Regions from separate parts of the Halanaerocella petrolearia genome, predicted to be linked through region 3. Evidence: riboswitches for the same ligand, from Rfam matches in the RefSeq annotation. Region 3 holds a riboswitch; each other region holds the start of a gene.
What was found. A riboswitch is a leader RNA that binds a small molecule or an ion and turns the genes downstream of it on or off. The one in region 3 is predicted to bind cyclic di-GMP.

Region 1 (6,259 bases), on a different contig from region 3:
TCTATCCTCCTTTACTCGTCCATCCAACTTTTAATTAATTCTGCTATCTCTTCTGGTTGTTCTTGTGTTAAATTACGTATTTCGCGCTGTGCTTTCTGTAATTCACTTTCTTCAGAATCCATCTCCTCTGTAGCGGCATATTCTTCAGTTCCATCACCTGCTACATAATCAATCTCCTGTCCTGGCTCAATTTCTTCTGTCTCGTCACTTTCTCTATTTCTATATAATAAAAAGACTACAACTAAGATTAAAGCCCCTACAATAGCTGCTAGTGTATATAAGAAACTTCTCTGTTCTGCTTCTTCAGCAGCTATAGCTTGATCTGTCTTCTTCTGTAAACTATTATCAAACTTCATTCCTACAACTTTAATTTCGTCACCACGTTGCTCATTATAGCCAACTGCTGCAGAAACAGCTTCAGTGATTGACTCTTTATTCTCTTGCTTTAACTCTTGATTTACAATTACTGAAACAGATAATCTCTCTAAAGCTCCAGGTGATTGAACATACTTTTCTATTTTCTTATTAATCTCATAATTAACAACTGATTCTGAACTTTCTCTACTCTGCTGTTTTTTATTATCTACTTTGTATTGAGGTAAATTAGAAGTTGTACCAGGAACTCCTTCAGGCTGACTAGACGTTCCCTCTTCACTTTCCTCTTTAACTTGTTTACTACGTGCAATACCTTGATCATCAACTACTGGTTCATACTCTGTTTTATTTATGCTACGTTGATCAAAATTAAGTTTAGCATTAACTTTAACTACAAAATTATTTATTCCTAACACTTTAGTCAACATTACATTTAAATCTTGTTCTATCTCTTCTTCAAATTTATCTTGAGTTTCTAACTGGTCATAATTAGATTTTGAGCTTTCATCTTGATTATCTAATTTAGCAGACAGTAAATTACCTGCTGTATCAACAATAGTTACTTTATTAGCCTTTAAGCCTTTAACACTACTAGCTACTAAATTAGCAATCGACTGTACTTGATTCTTACTAATGTCTTGGTATCCATTTAATTTTAGAAATACAGAAGCTTTAGCTGGTTTGGACTGTTCTTTATAAATACTATTTTGAGCCGGAGTAATCTGCACCCTAGCATAACTAATATTCTCAAATTGTTTAATAGTCCTTGATAGTTCACCAGATAAGGCTCGATTATAATTAACTTTCTGTTGAAAGTCAGTAGTTCCTATCTGGGTCTGATCAAAAAGCTCAAAACCAGTTACTCCGCCAGTCGGTAATCCATCTCCAGCTAATTCTAACCTAAGTTGATGGGCTTTTTGGCTAGGTACTAAAATAACAGAACCTTTATTTTCTAATTTATATGAAACCTGTTTTTCCTTTAGCTTTTCAACTATTACTCCAGCATCTTTATTAGATAAATTATTAAATAATACCTTATATTCAGGCTGACTAGCCCAATTAACCAAAATAAATATAGCAATAATAGTAGCAATAATTGAAGCGCCAATTATAATCTTAGTTTTCTTATCTAACCCTGTCCATAATTTTAAAAACTGCTCTTTTAGCTCTGCAAAACTTTCAACCATATTTACACCTCAATCCTAGTGACCATCCCATCAGACTTGTATCCTCATAATCTCCTTGTAGGCATCAACTACTTTATTTCTTACTTCTGTTGTTAAATCTAAAGATATTTTAGCTTTTTGAGCAGCTATCATTACTTCATGAACACTATCAGCTTTTCCTAAAGCCAAATCTTGACTGGCTTGATTGGCTTGATGTTGTAGATTATTCGTCTTTTGTAGGGATTGTTTTAACATATTAGTAAAAGAAGTTTTATTTTTCTTTTCTTCACTACTATCAGATAATTTCTGATTTATTTTCATCAAATTAGAATTAGACAGCTTGTCAACTTTCATTTATACCCCTCCTTTATCCAAGTTCAAGTGCACTCTTAGCCATTTTTTTAGCTGAATTCAAAGCAGTTACATTTGCCTCATAAGACCTAGTAGCTGACATCATATCTGTCATCTCTGATACAACATTTACATTAGGCATCTTTACATAACCAGCTTCATTAGCATCTGGATGTTCAGGTTTATAAACTAACTTAGGTGGTTTATTACTCTCTTCTATATTAGTCACCTCTACTCCATTTACATTCTCTTCTTTAGATGCTAATTCTTCTTGTAATCTCGCTTTAAAGACAGGCATCTTACGACGGTAAGGGCCACCATCTTCTGTACGAGTTGTATTAGCATTAGCAATATTACTTGAAATAGTATTCATTCTTAATCTTTGAGCTGTCAAACCTGAGGCACTAATACCAATCCCTTTAAACATTGACATTACTATTTACCTCCCTTTTTAATTACATTCTCTATTCGGCGAAATTTATTAGCCAGTTGCTTAGTAACAGCTTGATATTCTAAATTAGTCTTAGCTAACTTAGACATTTCAGCATCTATACTAACGTTATTACCATCACTTCTGACCTTGGTATCTTCTTCTGTATACATCTTAGGCTTTACAGACTCTAAACTCCTGCTATTTAAAGATATATGTCTTTTATTAGTTACTTCCAAATCATAGTCTTGATTCAATACTTTATTCAATTGACCTTTAAAGCTGACTCCTTTTCTCTTATAACCTGGAGTATCAGCATTAGAGATATTATTAGCAATTGTTTTATGTCTTTTTTGTAAACCATCTAATGATTTTTGTAACACACTAAAGTTTTGATCAAACAACTTCATCTGAAACCTCCCTTTAAATTACTATCCCTTTTTAAAACTTCAATATATATTTATAATATTCCTGCAATTTTTAAGAAACTAATCTTGTATTATAGGAAAAAAATAGTTGTTATCCCAATTATGTATAATTATATCTTATTATGCATCATTTTCAATATTAATTTGGAATATTACCCTAAAAAATTACATAATAAAACAATAACCCCTATCCTCATAAAAAGATATAGGGGTTTCATATACTCCATTTGGTAACCTGACGGTCTTAGCAATTACGCCATAGACTCAAAAGCTTTGCGACCCTACCTTTCGATAAGTGTGCCATTTACGAGGATGTAATATATTTATTTTTTACTTTAATATCCATCCATTTAAATATCTTTGTTTAAGAACTTCTTTCTGAAAAGCTACTGCTACCTTTTATTAATTCAATACCTATTTCCAATATTCCTGCATTTTTAAAAAATTATCTTATATTATAGATAAAAAAATGATTATTACTGCAATTATGTATGATTTTGTCTAATCTATAATTTTACTTTAAAACATTATCCAAAGAATCACTTAAAACAATAACCCCCTTATAAAAGGTATAGGGGGGCATATACTCTATTTAGTAGTCTGACGCAATTATGCCATCTTTGCGACTCTACCCTTCGATAAGTGTTTCATTTACAATGATATGATATATTTATCTTACAAATTAAAAAACAGGTGTGGGCAACCCACACCTGTAAAGCTAATTTAATTTCTTTAACTCGTCTAGTAAATAATCATTTAATACTTTAATATGTGTTCCTTTCATACCTAATGACTTAGACTTAATTACTCCTGCACTTTCAAACTTACGAAGAGCATTAACAATTACTGAACGAGTAATGCCTACTCTATCTGCAATTTTACTAGCTACCAGTAAACCCTCTGTGCCATCAAGTTCTTCAAAAATATGCTCTACAGCCTCTAATTCAGAATAAGATAAAGTATCTATAGCGATCTGAACTGCTGCTTTTTTACGAGCTGCTTTCTCTCTTTCTTTACTCTTTAATCTTAAAATCTCCATACCAACTACAGTAGCTGCATATTCAGCTAATAATAAATCACTAGATTCAAACTCTTTATCAAATCTAGCTAAAATCAAAGTACCCAATCTTTCTCCTCCACCATTAATTGGTACAATAGTCGTTAGTTTATGCTTAAATAAACAATCTTTAGCCTCTTTAAAGACACATGAACCATGTTTTTGCTCATAATTAGATTGAGTATGATAGATTCCTAATAACCAGTCATTATATTCTCTAGGAAATTTATTCTGGTTAATTACCTCTTTTAACATTAGGTCACATTCAAATTCATCTACCAAGTTATGTCCTAAAATTTCTCCACCTTGGTCTACTAAATAAACATTAGCTCTAATAGTTTCTCTTAACACTTTAGCCATTTCTGCAAAATCAACTGGATGACCAGCAGAGCGCTGAATTAATCTATTTATCTTACGTGTTTTAGTAAGTAATTGTTCCATCAATATGTCCTCCTTAATAACTAACTGTTTTGTCAGTCAGCCCAGTATATCAAAACCTAGAATAACTTAAATAATTATATCTAAATTTAATTTTTATTTCAGATTATAAAGAACTTAGAGAATATATTTACTTAAATCTTTATCTTTAACTAGATCATCTAATCTATCTTTTACATATTGACGATTGATTTCAATTCTATCCTTCTTAAGTTCTGGAGCTGTAAAAGAAAGTTCCTCTAATAGTTTCTCTACAATAGTATGCAATCTTCGAGCTCCTATATTTTCTGTCTGTTCATTAACTTGATAAGCAATCTCAGCCAATTCATCAATTGCTTCTTCAGTAAATTCAATTTCTAAATCTTCAGTAGCCAATAATGCTTTATATTGTTTTGTCAAAGCATGTTCGGGTTCAATTAAAATTTCTTTAAAGTTATCTTTAGATAGACTATTTAATTCGACTCTAATTGGGAATCGACCTTGTAATTCAGGGATTAAATCAGTTGGATTAGATACATGAAAAGCACCAGCTGCAATAAATAAAATATGGTCTGTCTTAACTGAGCCATATTTTGTATTGACTGTTGAACCTTCTACAATTGGTAAGATATCTCTTTGTACCCCTTCTCGAGATACATCTGGATTAGATCCTGCTTCTTTACCAGCTATCTTATCAATTTCATCTAAAAAGATTATCCCTGATTCTTCTACTCGTTTAATTGCTTGCCGACTAACTTTATCCATATCAATTAACTTCTGAGCCTCTTCTTCTTTTAGTATATCTCTTGCTTCTTTAACAGTTACTTTTTTTGTTTCTTTTTGATTTGGTAACATCCCACCAAACATATCTTGAAAATTAACTCCTAATTCTTCTACTCCAGCCCCAGAAAAGATTTCAACCATCTGAGAGTTCTGTTTTTCTACTTCTATTTCAATCATCCGCTCCTCTAATTCTCCAGCAGCTAACTTCTCACGCAATTTAGCTCGACTTCTCTGAAGACGTTCATTCTGCTCTGTAGTCTGAGTATTGTCTTCTTCAAAATTACCAAATAAACCTTGCAAAGGATTATTTGACTGTTGATTAGGCAGTGGTAATAAAGTATCTAAAATTCTTTCTTCTGCCATTTCAACTGCTTTCTCTTCTACTTCTGACATCTTCTCTTGTTGAATCATTCTAATAGCAGTTTGAACTAAGTCTCTAATCATTGACTCAACATCACGACCCATATAACCAACTTCTGTAAACTTACTTACTTCTACCTTAATAAAAGGCGCTTTAGCTAATTTGGCCAATCTACGAGCTATTTCCGTCTTTCCTACTCCTGTTGGACCAATCATCAAAATGTTTTTAGGAATTACTTCTTCCTGTAAATCGGCTGATAAATTCTTTCTTCGATACCTATTCCTTAAAGCAATTGCTACTGATTTTTTAGCCTCATCTTGACCAACAATATATTTATCTAACCTATTGACTATCTCCTGTGGAGTTAAATCTTCCATCTTTTATACCTCCTTAAATTTCTTCTACAGTAATATGGTCATTGGTATAGATACAGATATCTGATGCAATCTCTAATGACTTTTCAGCTATCTCAGCAGCAGATAAATCAGCTGAATCAATTAAAGCACGAGCTGCTGCTAAAGCATAAGAACCGCCTGATCCAATAGCTGTAACTCCATCATCAGGTTCTATCACATCACCAGTACCAGAAACCACTAGTAATGAGTCTTTATTAGCTACAATTAATAATGCCTCTAACTTTCTTAACATCTTATCTGTCCGCCACTCTTTAGCCAGTTCAACTGCTGCTCGTTTTAAGTTACCATGAAATTCTTCTAATTTTCCTTCAAATTTCTCAAATAAAGTAAAGGCATCAGCTGCTGTTCCAGCAAAACCAGCTAATACCTCATTATTATGTAATCGTCTAATCTTATTAGCACTATGTTTCATTACTGTATGTTGCATTGTTACCTGCCCATCACCAGCTAGAGCTACTTTCCCACTATCCTTTAC
Region 2 (6,259 bases), 740 kb from region 3:
TAATATAATAAATAAAGCTGAGATGAAGGTCTGGTTAGCTAAGAAGTATGGTAAACGAGTAGACCATATTTTTAAGATAGGAGAAGAACAGTTTACTACTCCGCAGACAATAGCAGAGAGTTCAGATTATGTATTATTAGGACAGAATATTGAAGAGATTAATGAACAGTTAACAGATTTATTTGAGCAGTATTTAGATTGAGTTTAAGCTATGAGTTATTAGCTGTTAGCTATTTCAAAACCTCTACAATCAAACTCTAATTCTGGGGTTTTGATTTTAAATTGGCTCATAACTCATAGCTCACGACTATTTCGAAAGCAGGTGGCAAAATGGCTTTACGTGATAAGTTTTTAGATGAAGAAAGTAATAAGCAGTCAGTTCTAGTATGTACGTCTACGCATCATATGTTAGAAGCTAATCAGCAATTAAAAGAAGGTGGCATTGAAACTGAATTAGTTCCTACGCCACAGGGGATTGGTTCAGCTTGTACCACAGCTATTCGTTTCAGTAGAAGTCAGGAACATAAAGTAGAACAGATACTCAATCAAGTTACTGAAATTGAATGGGAAGATATTTATCCAATTGAGAAGAGAGATAGAAGAGAAGAATGGCAAGATTTATTAGAGCTTGATTTAAGAGATGAATTCAAAGATGTTTTAAGTAAGGTAGCCCAAGATGAAGTATTATCTAAATCAGAGGTAATAACTCTTTTAGAAGCCGAAAGTGATGGTGAGCTAAAAGCTTTATTTGAGTCTGCTAATAGAATGAGACGAGAAATGGTAAGTGATATGGTTGATATTCGAGCGGCAATTGAGTTTTCTAACTATTGTACTAAAAACTGCAACTATTGTGGTCTACGCCGTGATAATGAGGTAGAACGTTATCGGATGACTGAAGATGAAATTTTAGAGGGAGTAGCTGAAATAAATGAATTGGGAATTCAGACGGTTATTCTCCAGTCTGGTGAAGACCCTTGGTATACTACTGATAAGATTGTGAGTATAGTTCGGCGCATTAAAGATGAGTTTGGAATGAATATTACTCTTAGTTTAGGTGAGCGATCTTTCGAAGAGTATAAAACCTTTAGAGAGGCTGGGGCCAACAACTACTTACTAAAGATAGAATCTGCTAACCGTTGTCTATTTGATCAGATTAATCCTGATGATGATTATAAGATAAGAAGACAACATACCAAATGGCTGAAGGAGCTAGGTTACATTACTGGTTCAGGTGGAATGATTGGTCTTCCTAATCAGACTATAGTTAACTTGGCTGAAGATATTCTATTCCAGAAGAAGTATGGGATTCATATGATTGGAGTTGGCCCTTTCTTACCAGCTGATGGAACACCATATCAAGATCATTCTCCAGGAGATTTTTTACTATCACTGAAAGTAGTAGCAGTTATGCGCCTGGTATGTCAGAATGTATTTATTCCTTCTACTACTGCTTTAGCCTCTTTGACTGAAGATGGACAGACAGAAGGATTGAAAGCTGGGGCCAATGTAATCATGTTGATTATGACTCCCCCAGCATTACAGGAGAACTATCAGATTTATAGTAACAAGAATATGGTGGATTTAGACTTTGCTGTTCAGTCAATCTTAGAGGCTGATCGGAAGATACCACCATATATTAATTTAGATCAACTTAATCGAATAGATAGGAGTGAGATAGATGCAGAAAACACCACAGGCTAATAGAGTTCATATTGCTATTTTAGGTCGGAGAAATGCTGGGAAATCAAGTCTGGTTAATGCCTTGACTAATCAAGAATTAGCTGTTGTTTCTGATGTAGCAGGAACTACTACTGATCCTGTTTATAAGTCGATGGAATTGCATCCTTTAGGGCCAGTAACAATGATCGATACAGCTGGAATTGATGATACTGGAGAATTAGGTGAATTACGGGTTAAGAAGACTAAAGAAGTCTTAAGTCGGACTGATTTGGCAGTTTTAGTAGTTGACCCTGAACAAGGAGTTGCTGACTATGAAAAGGATCTATTAGAAGAAGTAGAAGATAGAGAGATTCCTGTAGTAGGAGTCATCAATAAAGCAGATCAGGTAGATAATCTAGATGAGCAAGGATTAATGAAAGAGTTAGGTCTTAAGTTATTAACTGTTAGTGCTACCCAAGAGACTGGAATTGAAGAATTAAAGAAAGAGATTGTCTTTAATGCTCCAACAGAGTTTGAAGAACCTCATATTATTGGGGACTTAATTAACCCGCAAGATACAGTTGTCTTAGTGGTACCAATTGATAGTGCGGCACCTAAGGGGCGTTTGATTTTGCCACAGATGCAGACTTTACGTGATGCTTTAGATAATGATGCTCAAGCAATGGTTGTTAAGGATACTGAACTGAAGGGAGCATTAGCTGAGCTTAAGTCTAATCCAGAGCTTGTTGTAACTGATTCGCAAGCTTTTAAGGAGGTATCTGCTGATGTACCAGAAGAAATTGAGTTGACTGGTTTCTCTATTCTTTTTGCTCGGTATAAAGGTGACTTAGAGATTTATACTAAAGGTGTTAAAGGGATTGAAAGGTTGAGTTCTGGTGATAAAGTTTTAGTAGCTGAGTCTTGTACTCACCATCGCACTGCTGAGGATATAGGAACAGTTAAGATACCTAACTGGATAGAAGACTTTGTAGGTGATGAATTAGAATTTGATCATGTAGCTGGGAGAGAATTTCCTGATAAGATTGAAGAATATGATTTGATTGTCCAGTGTGGTGGTTGTATGACTAATAGAAAAGAGATTTTATATCGCTTAAAGAAGGCTGACAGTTTAGATATTCCAGTTGTTAATTATGGGATGTTGATTGCTCATGTCCATGGTATTTTAGACAGGGCGTTAGAGCCTTTTCCAACTGCTAAGGAGATCTGGGAACAAGAATAAGTAAGAAAAGGGATGATATAAGTGATTTATCTCGATAATGCAGCTACAAGTTGGCCTAAACCAGAAGAAGTCTATCAAGCAATGGATCAGTTTATGCGCCATAAAGCAGCAAACCCAGGTCGGGCTGGACATAAGATGGCAGCTCAAGCTGGTGAATTAGTCTGGCAGACAAGAAGGCTATTGGCTGAATTTTTAAATGCAGCTAGTAGTCAAGAGATTATTCTGACTAAGAATGCTACTGAGGCTTTGAATTTAGCTTTACAAGGCTACTTAGAAGAGGGAGATCATGTAGTAACGACTAGTTTGGCCCATAACTCTATCTTACGGCCATTGAAAGAATTAGAACCAAAGGTAGAAGTAACAATTATTGAAGCAGATAATTCAGGTCAGGTTGAGATAGAGCAGATTGAAGATAATTTACGGCAGAACACTAAGTTAGTAGCTGTAACTCATGCTTCTAATGTAACAGGTTTTTTATTACCTATAGCAGAAATAGGAGAGTTGTTGGAAGAAAAAAATATTAAACTATTAGTCGATGCAGCTCAGACAGCTGGTGTCTATCCTCTAGATGTGCAACAGATGAAGATTGATCTGCTAGCTTTTACTGGTCACAAGTCTTTATTTGGCCCGCCAGGTACAGGAGGATTATATTTAAATAATGGTATAGAACTCAATTCTTTATTATTTGGAGGTACTGGTAGTAACTCAGAGGATATTTATCAACCACGGATTAGACCAGATAGATATGAGAGTGGAACACCTAATACAGTTGGCTTAGCTGGTTTAAAGGCCGGAGTAGAGTTCATTCTAGAGGAAGGTTTAGATAATATTAGACAGCATGAGCAAGAACTATTAGATTATTTAGTTACTGAATTAGAAAAGATACCAGAAGTTACTTTATACCGACCAACTGATATAGATAAACAAGCTCCACTTCTGTCAGTCAACTTTGGTACTGAAGATTCAGGAGAAGTAGGATATATCTTAGATAAGGCTTTTGATATAGCAGTCAGAACTGGTCTACATTGTGCTCCCTTAGCTCATAGAAGTTTGGGTACTTTTGAACGTGGTACAGTTAGATTTAGTTTAGGTTATTTTAATACACTAGATGAGATAAAGGAAGTAATAGAAATTAGTAAAGAAATAGCTGCTGAAGTTTAGGAAGGGCCTTGGCCCTTCTTTTTTTAGAAATTAAGTAAAAAATAATATTTGGTTTAGGAAGGAAATTTCGATATTATATAGTATTATTGTAATGAGTAATGAAAGTTTAAATATTATGGTAATATTTTGAATGATTATAAAATTAGTAATTAAAAATAATCCTCGAGAGTGGCACACTTATTTAAAGATAAGGTCGCAAAGCTATGAGTCTACGGCATAATAATCATTATGCTAAGGCTGTCAGGCTATCGAAAGGAATATTGGTCTATATACCCTATTCCTTAATTTTAGCTTGAGAGGAATAGGTTTTTTTGATAGATAAACTATTTTTATTAAAATTTAATCCAAGGAATGATGTTAATTATGATAGGAACTGTAGTAAATACTATATCGATTATAATTGGTGGTGTCTTAGGTAGATCATTAGGAGATAAACTAAATGATTCTTTAAAGGATATTGTAATGCAAGGTTTAAGTTTAGCAGTTTTATTAATTGGATTACAGATGGCTTTAAAGGGGCAAGAAGTAATCTTAATTATTTTTAGTTTAGTAATTGGAGGATTAATTGGAGAATGGATAAAGATTGAAAAACGTTTAGAAGAGTTAGGTATCTGGCTAGAGAAGATATTTAATAATCAAGATGGAATTGTAGCTGGATTTGTTCAGTGTAGTTTAATCTATTGTATAGGTGCTATGTCAATTATGGGAGCAATTCAAGATGGTTTACAGAATGATCCATCTACTTTATATGCCAAATCATTGTTGGATGGTTTTTCGGCTATAGCCTTTTCTTCTACTTTGGGAGTAGGGGTTATATTATCAGCTGGATCTGTTTTCATCTACCAAGGTACAATTACTCTGTTAGCTAGTTGGTTAAAAGTTATTTTAACTCAGGCTGTGATAAACGAAATGACTGCTACTGGAGGCTTATTGATAGTTGCTATTGCTTTTAATATGTTAGGGATAACTGAAATAAAAGTAGGTAATTTATTACCAGCTATTTTAGTAAGTATTATATTAGGAACATTTATTATTTAGTTATGAGCTGTGAGCCATGAGTTAAGCCAAAACCAAAAAATAAATTTATTTCAAATTTCTTAAGATTTGTACATTGTCAATTGTAAACTATCAACTATATAGGAAAGGAGGAAGAAAATGAATACTGATAATCAGAAAGAAGAAATTACTTTTAAGTTTATACCTCATACTTCACAAGGGATATTTACTCTTCGTCTTTCTAAAAAGTTTATTAAAGTTACTCTTACATTCATGTTAATAGGATTATTGACTTTAGTAGGGGGATTATATTATTATCATAAACAATATAATCTTTCTCTAAAGAGAATAAAGCAGTATATACCTTTGAAAGAAAAAAACAAAGAATTAAGAAAGAGTAATAATCATCTACATCAAAAACTAGCAAAATTATCGAAACAAACTGAAAAGATCAAACAAGAGTTTAATAGGCTAAAAAAGGAAAATCAGAAGATTAGACAGTTAGTTGATTTTAAAGACCAGCTTAATAGCCAAGCTAAAGCTGAAACTGTTTCAGTTAGGACAGTAAGTTATAATTCAAATCAGAATTCAATTAAAAGAGCTGAAGATAACTTGCAATTATTAAAAGAGGCCTTACCACAAGGGGAGAAGAATGTATCTCAGCTTAAAGAAGAAGTAGTAGAGTATAAAGATTATCTAGTTTCTAAACCACATGGATGGCCAATAAAAGGTGATAAAGGAAGAATTACTTCTGCTTTTGGTTATCGTCATCATCCAGTTCTTAATAAACGTGTTTTTCATGATGGATTGGATATTGGAATCTGGTATAACCATAAAGTAGTTGCTACAGGAAAGGGAAAAGTTATATTTGCTGGGAAGAAATCTGGATATGGAAATGCAGTAGTAATTGCTCATGGATACAACTATCGTACTCTATATGGACATAATAAAAGATTATTGGTCAAGGCTGGAGATAGAGTTGAGCGAGGAGATGTAATTGCTCTATCAGGTAATTCAGGTCGTAGTACAGGGCCACATCTTCATTATGAAATTTTACTTAATCGTCGACCAGTTGATCCAATGGATTATATTAAATAGGAGGGACTAATAATGTTTAATAAGAAACAATCAGATGAAAAAAAGATAGGAACAGTAATTAGCCAAGGAACAGTAATGGAGGGAGAAATTAGAGTAGCAGAATCA
Region 3 (6,259 bases):
CTAGCGTAAAACCAATACCTAATACTAAGATAGCTTTCCAATGCTTAATTAACTCTTCTTTTACCAATATAACTAACAGAATAATGGCTACAAAACCACCAATTATCCCTGCTCGAGAAAGAGATCCTAGCCAATTAGCAAAAATCAATAAACTAAACAGCCCTAATAATATTTTGGATTTTAATTTCTGACTTAGTATATATAAAGTTAATCCTAGAGTAAATATCATTGCCATATAACTTCCTACATAATTTGGATTATATAAAGTAGAAAAAATATAATCAAATTTAGCAGTAATACCATTAACTTTACTAGATAGTTTAGAGGATAGAATCAACTTCTCACCTAATTTAGTAGTAAATAAATCAAAACCAAAATACTGCAAAATTCCTATCAACCCAATAATAGTTGCTGATAAAAAGAGAGTAATTATTAAAAATTTAATATCTCCTTCAGTCTCTACTAAATTTAGAGTAATAACTAAGACTAATAAATAGGATAGAAGTACAAACATTCCTTCATATCTATTAGGAAAGCCCCACAAAGCTACAGAACTAGTCTTTGCATAGTAAGTAGAAAGGATAATACAAATAACATAAATCTCTATTGGAAGATAATAATATGTCTTTTTAAGTTTACCCTCACCAAAACTATAAGTTATAAAAGATATTAAAGCACAACAAGTAGCTAGCAAGAAAACAACCATCTTATAATAAGAAAAAAAGTCTAAATCTTTAGACCAATAGGATTTCAATATTCCTGCGATAGAAATCTGCTTACTAAATAATACTAAAGGAACTACCCCCATTATAATAGCTATTGGTATCAAATATCTAGTATTGTTTTTCTTCTTTAACTTCATTCTACTCACACTTCCTAATATAAAAATAATCTAAGGTACCAATTAATAATCTGATTCCCCCATAGAATCATTATTAAACTACCTAAGGCAATAAAAGGGCCAAAAGGAAGTCGACTTCCCCATTCTTTAGCTCCACTACTTAATAAAAACAAAGCTATAATTGAACCAATAAAAGCACCAATAAAAATAGCTACTAAAGAATATAATCCTCCTATAAAGCTACCTACCATTGCTATTAACTTAACATCACCTAATCCCATACCACCTTTAGTAATAAATATAATCAATAATAAAAAAATAGCTGGAATAACTATACCACTTAATGAACTCTTAAAGTTAAGTTGGCCCGTTAATAAACTACTACCTAACCCTGATACAATACCTAAGTAAGTAAGTTGATTAGGAATGATCTGATATTTAAAATCAATAAAACTAGCCACTATTAATAAAGAGATCAACCACACATAAAGAAAAAATTCTATAGTAAAATAATACTGTTTATATAAAGTAAAAAAAAGTAGACCTGTTACTAGTTCTACTATTGGATACTGGTATGATATTTTCCTCCCACAATAACGACAACTGCTTTTTGTTAAAATAAAACTTAGCACTGGTATTAAATCAATAGGTTGGAGTTTAGTTTCACAACTTGGACAATAAGATCTAGAAAAAACAATCGGTTCTTTCTTTGGTAGCCGATAAATTACTACATTCAAGAAACTACCGATTATTAAACCAAAGGTAAATATTATAACTCCTAATGACATACTTATTTTCACCTGCTCTAAATTACTTATTTGTAAAAAGTCGCATTGTTTTTCTTATTTAAACCTAAAACCTTTTAAAAATAAAAAGATTATTTTAGTAAAGATGTTTCTTAAATTTTAATTGGTCTTAATCTTAACTGTAAACTGTAAATTGCAAACTGTAAACTGAAAAGAGTAATATGAGAATCAGCACCAAAAACGGTGCTGAAAAATGACTACTATTCACTTATACCTCCAGGTGTAACAGTTATTTTATCATTATTATTAACAGTATCGTCATCATTAATATCTACATCTACTTCATACTCAATTGTATAGGAAGAACCAGAAGTAGAGTAACCGCTACCTGTACTATACTTATTAGTATCCACATTTGTAATATAGTCGTTAATATCACTTAAACTTGCTGGATATTCACCCTCTTCCGCATTATACATCTCTAAACCTGCCTGAATATTTCTTAGATCACTTTTTACAGCAGCTATATCTGCTTTATCTCTTACTCCACCAAATTGCGGAATAGCAATTCCTGCTAAAGTTCCAATTACAGCAATTACAATCATCAACTCAATTAAAGTAAAACCTTCTTCTCTAGTTGCTAAAGTCTTAAACTGATCTCTTAATTTTTTTATCACTATAAATCCTCCTTTATATGAAAATACATTATATTACTTCTATAATTGATTAATAAAATCCTGCTTAACATAAATTAAAATGAACCCATTTCCATATTTTATACATATAATGAAATATTAGGATAGAGGCTAGGTTTTTAAACACTCTCACATAACCTCATTTTTATAAATTTGACTTTACTAATACTGATTCCTTACACTGACACTACATCATTTATAAATAACAAAAAACCGCCCTATAATCTTAAAAATTAATTTAAGATAGGACGGTTTCACCAATAGCTCAGTATAACCTAGGTGACCAGATATAAGTCATACTTCATTGCTTCCTATATTAAGAAATTCTTTAATTATACATATATTCCTTTTGGATTAATATATCATTAATACCAAATTATATCAAGTATTTTTATAATACTAAATTGCTTTAAACACTTTGAATCAGACCAAACATAGGTAACATAATTGAAAGTACTATACCTCCAATTATTATTCCCAATACTACAATTAAAGCTGGCTCAACTAATGAAATAATACTATCGACTTTATATTCAACCTCTTGTTCATAAAAATCAGCTAACTTATTAAGCATCTCTTCTAGATTTCCTGTCTCTTCTCCAATTTCTATCATCTGTAGTGCCATTTCAGGAAAGGTATCATCTTCACTTAAAGGCAAAGTAATACTTTCTCCTTCACTAATACTTTGTCGAGCAGATGCCAATTTATCAGCTATAACTTGATTAGAGACAACCTTACTTACTACTTCAAGTCCTTCTAAAATTGATATTCCACTATTAATTAAAATAGATAAGGTTCTACTTATTCTAGCCACTGATACTTTAACCACTAAATCACCCCATAAAGGTAACTTAAGTAGTATTCCATCTATCTTTCTTTTCCCTTGGTCAGTCTGATAATAATAATAGATACTAACAATTATGACAACTAAAACCAAAATAAATAAATACCAATAGCTTGAAACTAAACTACTACCATATAATAATAATCTAGTTAATAAGGGTAATTCAATATCCATACTAGAAAAGACATCTACAAAAGTAGGTAATACTACTGTAATTAAAAAAAAGACTACTCCTAAAGCTACCAAGGTGATTACTATAGGATAAACTAACGCAGAGGTTATTTTCTGCTTTAAATCATTCTCCTTTTCAAAATACTGAGCCAACTCCTCTAAAACACCATCTAATATACCACCAGTTTCTCCTGCTTCTACCATAGTAATAAATAATTTAGGAAAGACTTTATCTTCCTTTATCATTGCTTCTGATAAGGTCATACCACTCTCTACCCTTTCTCTAATAGCAATAATAGAGTCCTTTAATTTAGAAGCAACTACCTGCTCCGATAAAATATTGAGTGTTCTAACTAATGAAAGTCCTGAATTAATCATAGTAGCAAATTGTCTACTAAATAAAGCTAACTCTTCTACACTAGCTTTTTTCCAAGTTAAAAATTCAAAATTAAAATCAAAATTAGAAGTTTCTTCTTCAATTGAAGTAATATAATAACCTTGCTCTCTTAATTGATTAACTGCTATCTTCTTACTTTCAGCTTCTATATTTCCTTCAGTTAACTCTCCTTGTCTATTACGAGCTTTATAGTGAAAAATATGATCTATAACTAGCCACTCCTTTCTAAATTAGATTCTTAAGAGTCTCTATATTATTAGATTTATTTAAAGCTGTTTGACGCTTAATCTTTCCTTGTCTATATAAATCACGTAATGAATAATCCATAGTATGCATCCCCTTGTCTCTACCAGTCTGCATTACTGACTCTAATTGATGGCTTTTACCTTCACGAATTAGATTCTTAACTGCTGAATTTACTACTAACAACTCTGTAGCTGCTACTCTATCTAAACCGTCAATTGTAGAAATTAACTGTTGTGATAAAACTCCTTGTAAAATTAAAGACAGCTGTGTCCTAATCTGAGCTTGTTGGTGCGGCGGAAAAACATTAATAATTCGATCAATAGTTTCAGCTGCTCCATTAGTATGTAGAGTTGCTAAGACTAGATGACCAGTCTCTGCTGCTGTAATAGCAGTTGAGATAGTCTCTAAATCTCTCATTTCACCTACTAAAATAATATCTGGATCTTGTCTTAAGGCAGCACGTAATCCAGTTGCAAATTCTGCTGTATCTTTACCTACAGCTCGCTGATTAATAATTGATTTCTTATGTTGATGAACATACTCAATTGGATCTTCTAACGTTATAATATGCTTATCCTTCTGCTGATTAACTAAATCAAGCATAGCAGCTAAAGTAGTTGACTTCCCACTTCCAGTTGGTCCTGTAACTAAAAATAAGCCTCGAGGCTGTAAAGCCAACTCTTTTAATTTAGTTGGTAATCCTAGATCATCTAACTTAGGAATTTCAGTCGGAATTATCCGTAATACTAAAGCAGGATTTGCTTGCTGCTGAAAAGCATTAACTCTAAAACGATAATCACGCCACTGATAAGCAAAATCAACCTCTCCTTCTTCTTTAAGTATCTTCGCTTCTTCCTGATCTACCATATCAGCAATCATTCCTCTAAGTTCCTCTTTAGTAATTTTCTCAGTTCCTATCTTTTCTAACCTACCATTGACTCTAACTATAGGTTCTGCTCCTACAGTTAGATGAATATCTGATGCTTCTAATTTAATTCCTTGGCTTAATAGCTCAACTAGCTCCATTATTACCACTCCTTAAAAATTAACCTTTGTAACTCGCATAGCCTCTTTTAGCGTAGTTATTCCCTGACTTACTTTCTGTAAACCACTAGATTCTAAAGTAACCATACCTTTCTTCTTTGCTTCCTCTTCAATTTTTGTAGCTGATGCTTCTTCAACTACCAATTGTTTAACTTCTGAATCTAATTCCAACACTTCATAAATAGCTGTTCTTCCTTTATAACCAGTACCATTACATTGATGACAACCTGTTCCATGATATAATTTAATCTTCTTCTCACCTACTCCCAAATAATTCTCTAACTGAGAATCGATAAGTGGAGTATCAGCTTCTACCTTACAATTTGAACAGATAGTTCTAACTAATCTCTGAGCTACTACTCCCATTACTGAAGAGGCTATTAAGAATGGTTCAATCCCCATATCAGCCAATCTTGATAAGGCTCCAGCAGCCTGATTAGTATGTAGAGTACTTAAGACTAGATGACCAGTTAAAGCAGCGTGTATAGCAATTTCAGCTGTCTCTTGGTCACGTATCTCTCCAATCATTACTACATCAGGATCTTGTCGTAAAATAGCTCTTAAACCACTAGCAAAAGTAAGCCCTGCTTTAGGATTAACTTGAACCTGGTTAATACCATTTAACCTATACTCAACTGGATCTTCTACAGTAATAATATTCTCATTTTCAGTATCTAGAGAGCTCAAAGCAGAATAAAGAGTGGTTGTCTTACCACTTCCAGTTGGGCCAGTAATTAAAATCATCCCATGAGGTTGATTAATCATCTTTTTAAAAATACTTTTGTTTTTAGATAAAAGACCTAATTCATCAATATTTAACATTAAATTATTCTTATCTAAAATCCTAATAACAACCTTCTCCCCCTGCACAGTAGGAAGAGTAGAAATTCGCAAATCTATTTCCTGGTCATCAATTGTCATCTGCACCCTACCATCTTGAGGAAGTCTTCTTTCAGCAATATCTAAATCAGCCATAATTTTAATTCGAGATACAAGAGCAGAATGAGTATGCTTTGGTACTTCTGTCTCAGTATGTAAAATACCATCAATTCTATATCTAACTCTTACATTCTCTTCTAATGGCTCAATATGAATATCACTAGCTCTTAATTTCACACCATCATTAATAATATTATTGACCAATCTAACAATAGGAGCTTCTTCAACCATCTCTCGTAATTGATTTACTTCTAGATTTGTATTTTCTTCTTCTGTATCTAGATTCATTTCTTCTACAAATTCATTTACTAAATCAGTATTATTATAATATTGATT
Region 4 (6,259 bases), on a different contig from region 3:
TTAACTTTCTTAGGTATCTTTCGAGAAGTACTTGGTTTTGGAACTATATTTAAAGGAACAAGTTTCACTCTACAGGTAATGGGAGACTCATTCCAGACTTGGGGTATTATGGTCTTGCCTGCTGGAGCTTTCTTAAGTTTAGGCTTTATTTTAGGTATCTTTAATGCAATTCAGGATGAATCTATTAGTTTTACAGATCTATTAGGTAGCTCTGATAGTCAGACGACTCAAGATAGAACAAAAAGCATTTAATGTAAGGAGGTTGCAGAATGGATGATATTGGAAATTTGTTTTTAATATTTTTAACTGCATCGATTACTAATAACTTTATTTTATCTCAGTTTTTAGGTATTTGTCCTTTCTTGGGAGTCTCTAAAGAGATTCCAACAGCTTTTAGTATGGGCTTAGCTACGACTTTTGTAATGACAACTTCTGCAATTTGTGTCTGGGCTATTAATACATTTATCTTAATTCCTTTAGGGTTAGGGTATATGAAATATGTAGCTTTTATTTTAGTTATTTCTTCTTTTGTACAGTTGACTGAAATGGCTGTTAAGAAGATCAGCCCTCCTTTATATAAGGCATTAGGTATCTTTTTACCTTTAATTACTACTAACTGTGCTATTTTAGGATTGGCTTTACAGATTCCTATCAATGGGTATAACTTTATTGAGAGTACTATTTTTGGTTTAGGAGCTGGAGTTGGATTTACTATAGCAATAGTTTTAATGGCAGGTATGAGAGAAAAATTAGAATTTGCTAATGTACCTAAACCTTTACAAGGAGCACCAATTACTCTATTAATTGCCGGAATGATGGCTATGGCCTTTATGGGCTTCTCGGGAATTTAAAGGAGGCGACTAAATATGAATTTAAGTATTTTTAAAAGTGCAGTTCCTAGTATGGGGGCTTTAGGAGCCTTATTTGCTGGTGGCTTAGCTTATGCCTCAGTTAAATTTGCAGTTGATGAAGACCCTAGAAAGGAAAAGATAGAAGAGGCATTACCAGGGGCCAACTGTGGTGCTTGTGGTCAGCCTGGTTGTTCAAGTTTTGCAGGTGAAGTAGTCAAAGGAGAGGCACCAGTCGATGGCTGCCCTGTTGGTGGTGCAGAAGTAGCCGATAAAGTAGCTGAAATTATGGGTGTAGATGCTGGAGGTTCTACAGAAGTTAAAGTAGCTCAAGTTCTATGTCAAGGTGGTAACCAAGAGACTAGTATGAAGGCTGATTATCAAGGAGTAGCTACTTGTCAAGCTGCTAATATGGAGTCAAATATCAAGTCTTGTAGCTATGGTTGTCTAGGTTTTGGTGATTGTGAGGCTGTATGTGCTTTTGATGCTATAGAGATGACAGATAATGGGCTTCCTAAAATTGATCCAGATAAATGTACTGGTTGTGAGAAATGTGTTTTAGAATGTCCTCGCAATATTATTTCTATGTTCAGTCAAGAGCAAGAAGTATTTACTAGATGTAAATCAGTCTTACAAGGTGGAGAAGTTAAAGATGACTGTGAAGTTGGTTGTATTGGCTGTACTCTATGTGCTAAAAAATGTCCTGTAGATGCTATTGAAATGGAAGATAACCTACCAGTTGTTGATGCAGAAGAATGTATTGGTTGTGGTCAATGTGTAGAGGTCTGTCCTACTGATGCTATGGTAGATACTCCATTTGAAGTAGAGGATAATCCAACTAAAGATGCTGATAAAGGAAGTCAGATTGTAATCGGTGATGAATGTGTAGGTTGTACACTTTGTACTAATGAATGTCCTGTTGATGCTATCTCTGGAGAACAGGGCGGACAGCATGAAATAGACCAAGACGAATGTATTCAGTGTGAGCAGTGTATTTCAGTTTGTCCTAAGGAGACAATTGAGTATGAGTAATGACACAGTATATGATTAAGTTTCACTAAAAATTAATAAGTTGTAATATAAAAAAAGCTGGCCCTTTAAGGAGCCAGCTTTTTTTTATTAATTAAGCTTTAAGCCATAAATTGTTCAATGTCATCTTCAACATTATCAATACCTGCAATTCCAAACTTATCGACTAATACATTAGCTACATTGTCAGATAAGAAGGCTGGTAATGTTGGCCCTAAGTGAATATCCTTAACACCTAGATATAATAATGCTAGTAGTACAATTACTGCTTTCTGTTCATACCAAGCAATATTATAAGAGATAGGTAGATCGTTGATATCTTCTAGTTCAAAGGCTTTAGCTAACTCCTGGGCAATAACTACTAGAGAATAAGAGTCATTACATTGTCCCGCATCTAAGACTCTTGGAATACCTCCAATGTCGCCTAAGTCTAGCTTATTATATTTATATTTAGCACATCCTGCTGTTAAGATTACTGTATCTTCAGGTAGTTCTTTAGCAAATTCAGTATAATAATCTCTACTATTCATTCTTCCGTCACAACCTGCCATCACGAAGAACTGCTTAATAGCACCTTCTTTGACAGCCTCAATTACTTTATCTGCTAGATCTAAGACCTGGTTATGAGCAAAGCCACCAACTATTGTACCGTCTTCAATCTGCTCTGGAGCGTCACATTCTTTAGCTACTTCGATAAGCTGGCTAAAGTCTTTATTTCCGTCTTTATCTGCTTCAATATGAGTAGCTACATCTAGACCAGCTGAACCTGTAGTGAAGATCTTATCACTGTAGCTAGCATCATCTTTTGGAGGCACGATACAGTTAGTTGTAAATAGAATTGGCCCGTTGAAACTTTCGAACTCCTCTTTCTGTTGCCACCAAGCATTACCATAATTACCTACAAAGTGATCATACTTTTTGAAGGCAGGATAATAGTTAGCTGGTAACATTTCAGAATGAGTATAAATATCTACTCCAGTACCTTCAGTCTGTTCTAGTAATTGTTCCATATCCTTTAGATCGTGACCACTAATTAGGATGGCTGGATTATCTTTAGTACCAATATTTACTTCTGTAATTTCAGGATTACCATACGTGTCTGTATTGGCTTGATCTAATTGAGCCATAGCCTGAACACCATGTTCACCTGTCTGCATAGCTAAGTTTACTAAGTCATCAGCTGACAGACTATCATCAGTTGTAGCTGCTAAAGCTTCTTGCATAAAGTCATAGACTTCTTGGCTTTCATAATCTAAGTTATAGCTATGTTCAGCATAAGCAGCCATTCCTTTAACACCATAAGTAATAAGTTCTCTTAAAGATCTAACATCTTCATCTTCCGTATCTAGCACGCCAACCTCTTCACCTTTAGCAATAAATTCTTCTTTAGTACCTGCAGTCCAAGTAGCTCCTGCAAATAGATCATTAAATTCTGCTCCTGCTTCTTTTGCTTTCTTTTTAGCTTTAGCTCTTACTTCTAATGCCTCTTTAATCTGTTCTACAAAGGCATCATTATCAAAATTGGCATTAGTAATAGTCATGAATAAGCTCTTCATGACAAACTTATCTATGTCAGGCGTTGCAACTCCTAAATCTTTAGCTTTAGTACTATAAGTAGAAACTCCTTTTAGTAAATAGATTAAAAGGTCTTGTAAGTTAGCTGTTGTATCTTCTTTTCCACAGACTCCTTTAACTGTACAAGCTTTGCCTCCTGCTGTTTCTTGACATTGATAACAAAACATTGACATAAACAATCCCTCCTTTATTATTTTTAAATCTTAATTCTATCTTTATTGTAAGATAATTTGTTGTAATTTAATATGATATAAATCACACTTAACGACAAAGATATTAAATTATAGTATAATTATCTATACCTTCCTTAAATATTATAACATAGTTTTTTTAATTTACATAATTTTATGAGAAAATTTAATTTTAAGGAGGAAATTATGGTCTTATATTAAAATTATTTTACAGGGTATGTATTATAATGTAGTTTAAATTAGTGATTTTAATAAAAATGTATATTTATTAAGAGCTGTGAAGTATAATCTGTAATTGGTCACCTGGATTATATGGAGCTAGTGGTGAACCCACCTTATTTTTAAATAAGGTGGGTTTTATATTTAGTTGAATAATAAGAAAGTTGGTGTAGGCTAAATTGATAAATTTTATGAAAAGATTCTTTAATGAAGATTATGAGGTAGTAGCCTATCGAGGGTTTTTAATAATTGTTATGTTTTTGTATCTGTCATTTGGAATAATATATAAGCTAAGTAATCATGCCATTGATCCTTTTTCTTTTAAGCATAGGTTAGTTATAGCAGTTATACTTCTGATATTTTTTATTTTATCTTTTATAAGTGAGAAGATAAGAAATAATTTAGTAACTATTATTTATTTCGTGTTATATACTATTAATATTCATCTTATTTATTTTGCTTACTTAAATAATTATTCAATTAATTATGCTATTGGTATCTTGGTAGTGATTATAGTTACAAATTTTATATTTAAAACAACTCCCCAGTTAAGAAATTATAATTTGATTATAATTTCTTTAGTTATCTTGTCGCTCTTATTTACTGTTAACCCATCTATAAGTAAAATAATATTTATTATATTTACTATATTAACTAGTTTATTATCTTATATTACTCATAGTTTGAAAATTGATCTTCAGAATAAGTTAAAAAGAAGTAAGGATAAATATCAAGACCTTTATATGAAACAGAAGATGTTATTGGATAATAGTGAGACTCAGATTTGGTATTTAAAAGATGCTAATCTATATGGAGAAGTGAATCAAGCCCATGCTGATTTTTTAGGTTTAGAAAAAGAAGATATTAGAAATACAAATATAGAAGATTTATTTGATCAGCAAGTAGCTGAAGAGTATATTACTAATAATAAAAAGGTTTTTAGCAAACAAGAGAAAGAGGAGTTTGAGTATTCTATTAAAAATCAGCATGGAAAAGAGAGAGTATTGTTAATTAGTAAAGTTCCTAAGTTAAATAAAGATAATGAAGTTGAATCTTTAATCTGTACTGCTAAAGATATAACTGAAGAGAGAAAGACTAAAGAAGAGATTGAATATTTGAATTATCACGACAGTTTAACTGGTCTATACAATAGAAGATATTTAGAAGAGCAACTTGATTTATTAGATCAGCAGAATCAGTTACCATTAAGTATTATTGTAGGAGATATTAACGGCCTAAAATTAACTAATGATGCTTTTGGTCATCAATTAGGAGATAAATTATTATCTGAAGCGGCTCAAGTAATAAAGGATTCTTGTCGAGAAGATGATATCGTTGTACGTTGGGGTGGAGATGAATTTGTAGTCTTATTACCTAAAACTAATAAGAAGAATACTAAAAAAGTATATTCTAGAATAAAGGAAAACTGCGAAGAACAAAATATAGAATTATTAGAGATTAGTATTAGTTTAGGTTATGCTACTAAGAGAAAAGTTACTGAAGATATTGATGATATTTTTAAAGAAGCAGAAGATTGGATGTATAAGATGAAGTTGACTGAAAGTAAGAGTTTTCATAATAGTGTTCTCTCTTCTTTATTAAGAACATTAAAAGAAAAAACTAATGAAACTGTAGAACATGGTAATAGGCTGAAAAAACTTGCCTTAAAAATAGGTAAAAAGCTAAATTTATCTGATGCTAAATTGACTGATTTGAGTCTATTAGCCGAACTACATGATTTAGGCAAAGTAGGTATTTCAGAAGAGATACTTAATAAGCCAACTCCTTTGATCAAAGAAGAATGGGAAGAAATGAAGAGACATAGTGAAATAGGAAGTCAAATTGCTAAATCATCACCTGAATTGGCAGATATTTCTGAGAGTATTTTAAGTCACCATGAGTGGTGGGATGGCACGGGATATCCACAAGGATTAGCAGCAAAAGAGATCCCACTTAATGCTCGGATAATTTCTATTGTAGATGCTTATGACGTAATGGTTAATGAACGGTCTTATAAAGAAGCAATGAGTAAAGAAGAGGCTTTAGAGGAGATAAAAGCAGGAGCTGGAAGTCAATTTGATCCGCAATTAGTTGAGACCTTTGTTAATGAGATAGTAGAGAAGAATTAATATAAAATGCCCAAAGAAAGGATGAAGTGAATGACAGTTCCATCTACAGGAATTATATTTGAAGGAATTCCTGCTACTGGTAAATCAACAATTATTCGTAGTTTATTAAAGTCTCCAAAAATTTTAGAGCGAGAATTCATGCCTTTTTTAACTTATGGTGAAGATATTACTCAACGAGTATTGGAAAAGAAGTATAATCAGGGCCAACTTACTAAAGAAGATAACCTAGAGTTGTTATTTGATATTATAGAACCATTAGAGAAATATA

Region 1: linked by a shared signal. The riboswitch ahead of flgB (flagellar basal body rod protein FlgB) and the one ahead of ACYQ39_RS11670 (type IV pilin protein) in region 3 are both predicted to bind cyclic di-GMP.
Region 2: linked by a shared signal. The riboswitch ahead of ACYQ39_RS07925 (DUF554 domain-containing protein) and the one ahead of ACYQ39_RS11670 (type IV pilin protein) in region 3 are both predicted to bind cyclic di-GMP.
Region 4: linked by a shared signal. The riboswitch ahead of ACYQ39_RS04945 (diguanylate cyclase) and the one ahead of ACYQ39_RS11670 (type IV pilin protein) in region 3 are both predicted to bind cyclic di-GMP.

What each region holds. Positions count from the first base shown of each region.
Region 1 is NZ_BAAHXW010000001.1:774,196-780,454, forward strand. Features, by position in the region: gene fliF (flagellar basal-body MS-ring/collar protein FliF) at 12-1,562, opposite strand; gene fliE (flagellar hook-basal body complex protein FliE) at 1,593-1,895, opposite strand; gene flgC (flagellar basal body rod protein FlgC) at 1,909-2,325, opposite strand; gene flgB (flagellar basal body rod protein FlgB) at 2,328-2,732, opposite strand; cyclic di-GMP riboswitch class I at 2,977-3,062, opposite strand; gene codY (GTP-sensing pleiotropic transcriptional regulator CodY) at 3,469-4,248, opposite strand; gene hslU (ATP-dependent protease ATPase subunit HslU) at 4,363-5,745, opposite strand; gene hslV (ATP-dependent protease subunit HslV) at 5,759-6,259, opposite strand, start outside.
Region 2 is NZ_BAAHXW010000002.1:135,897-142,155, reverse strand. Features, by position in the region: gene ACYQ39_RS07945 (hypothetical protein) at 1-202, shown strand, start outside; gene hydE ([FeFe] hydrogenase H-cluster radical SAM maturase HydE) at 331-1,701, shown strand; gene hydF ([FeFe] hydrogenase H-cluster maturation GTPase HydF) at 1,679-2,899, shown strand; gene ACYQ39_RS07930 (aminotransferase class V-fold PLP-dependent enzyme) at 2,921-4,060, shown strand; cyclic di-GMP riboswitch class I at 4,221-4,313, shown strand; gene ACYQ39_RS07925 (DUF554 domain-containing protein) at 4,424-5,098, shown strand; gene ACYQ39_RS07920 (M23 family metallopeptidase) at 5,216-6,154, shown strand; gene ACYQ39_RS07915 (bactofilin family protein) at 6,167-6,259, shown strand, end outside.
Region 3 is NZ_BAAHXW010000002.1:874,418-880,676, reverse strand. Features, by position in the region: gene ACYQ39_RS11680 (O-antigen ligase family protein) at 1-862, opposite strand, end outside; gene ACYQ39_RS11675 (prepilin peptidase) at 877-1,629, opposite strand; gene ACYQ39_RS11670 (type IV pilin protein) at 1,848-2,264, opposite strand; cyclic di-GMP riboswitch class II at 2,520-2,603, opposite strand; gene ACYQ39_RS11665 (type II secretion system F family protein) at 2,692-3,843, opposite strand; gene ACYQ39_RS11660 (type IV pilus twitching motility protein PilT) at 3,920-4,966, opposite strand; gene pilB (type IV-A pilus assembly ATPase PilB) at 4,979-6,259, opposite strand, start outside.
Region 4 is NZ_BAAHXW010000001.1:964,609-970,867, reverse strand. Features, by position in the region: gene rsxE (electron transport complex subunit RsxE) at 1-252, shown strand, start outside; gene rsxA (electron transport complex subunit RsxA) at 270-851, shown strand; gene ACYQ39_RS04955 (RnfABCDGE type electron transport complex subunit B) at 867-1,880, shown strand; gene hcp (hydroxylamine reductase) at 1,979-3,625, opposite strand; cyclic di-GMP riboswitch class II at 3,905-3,988, shown strand; gene ACYQ39_RS04945 (diguanylate cyclase) at 4,042-5,991, shown strand; gene ACYQ39_RS04940 (hypothetical protein) at 6,022-6,259, shown strand, end outside.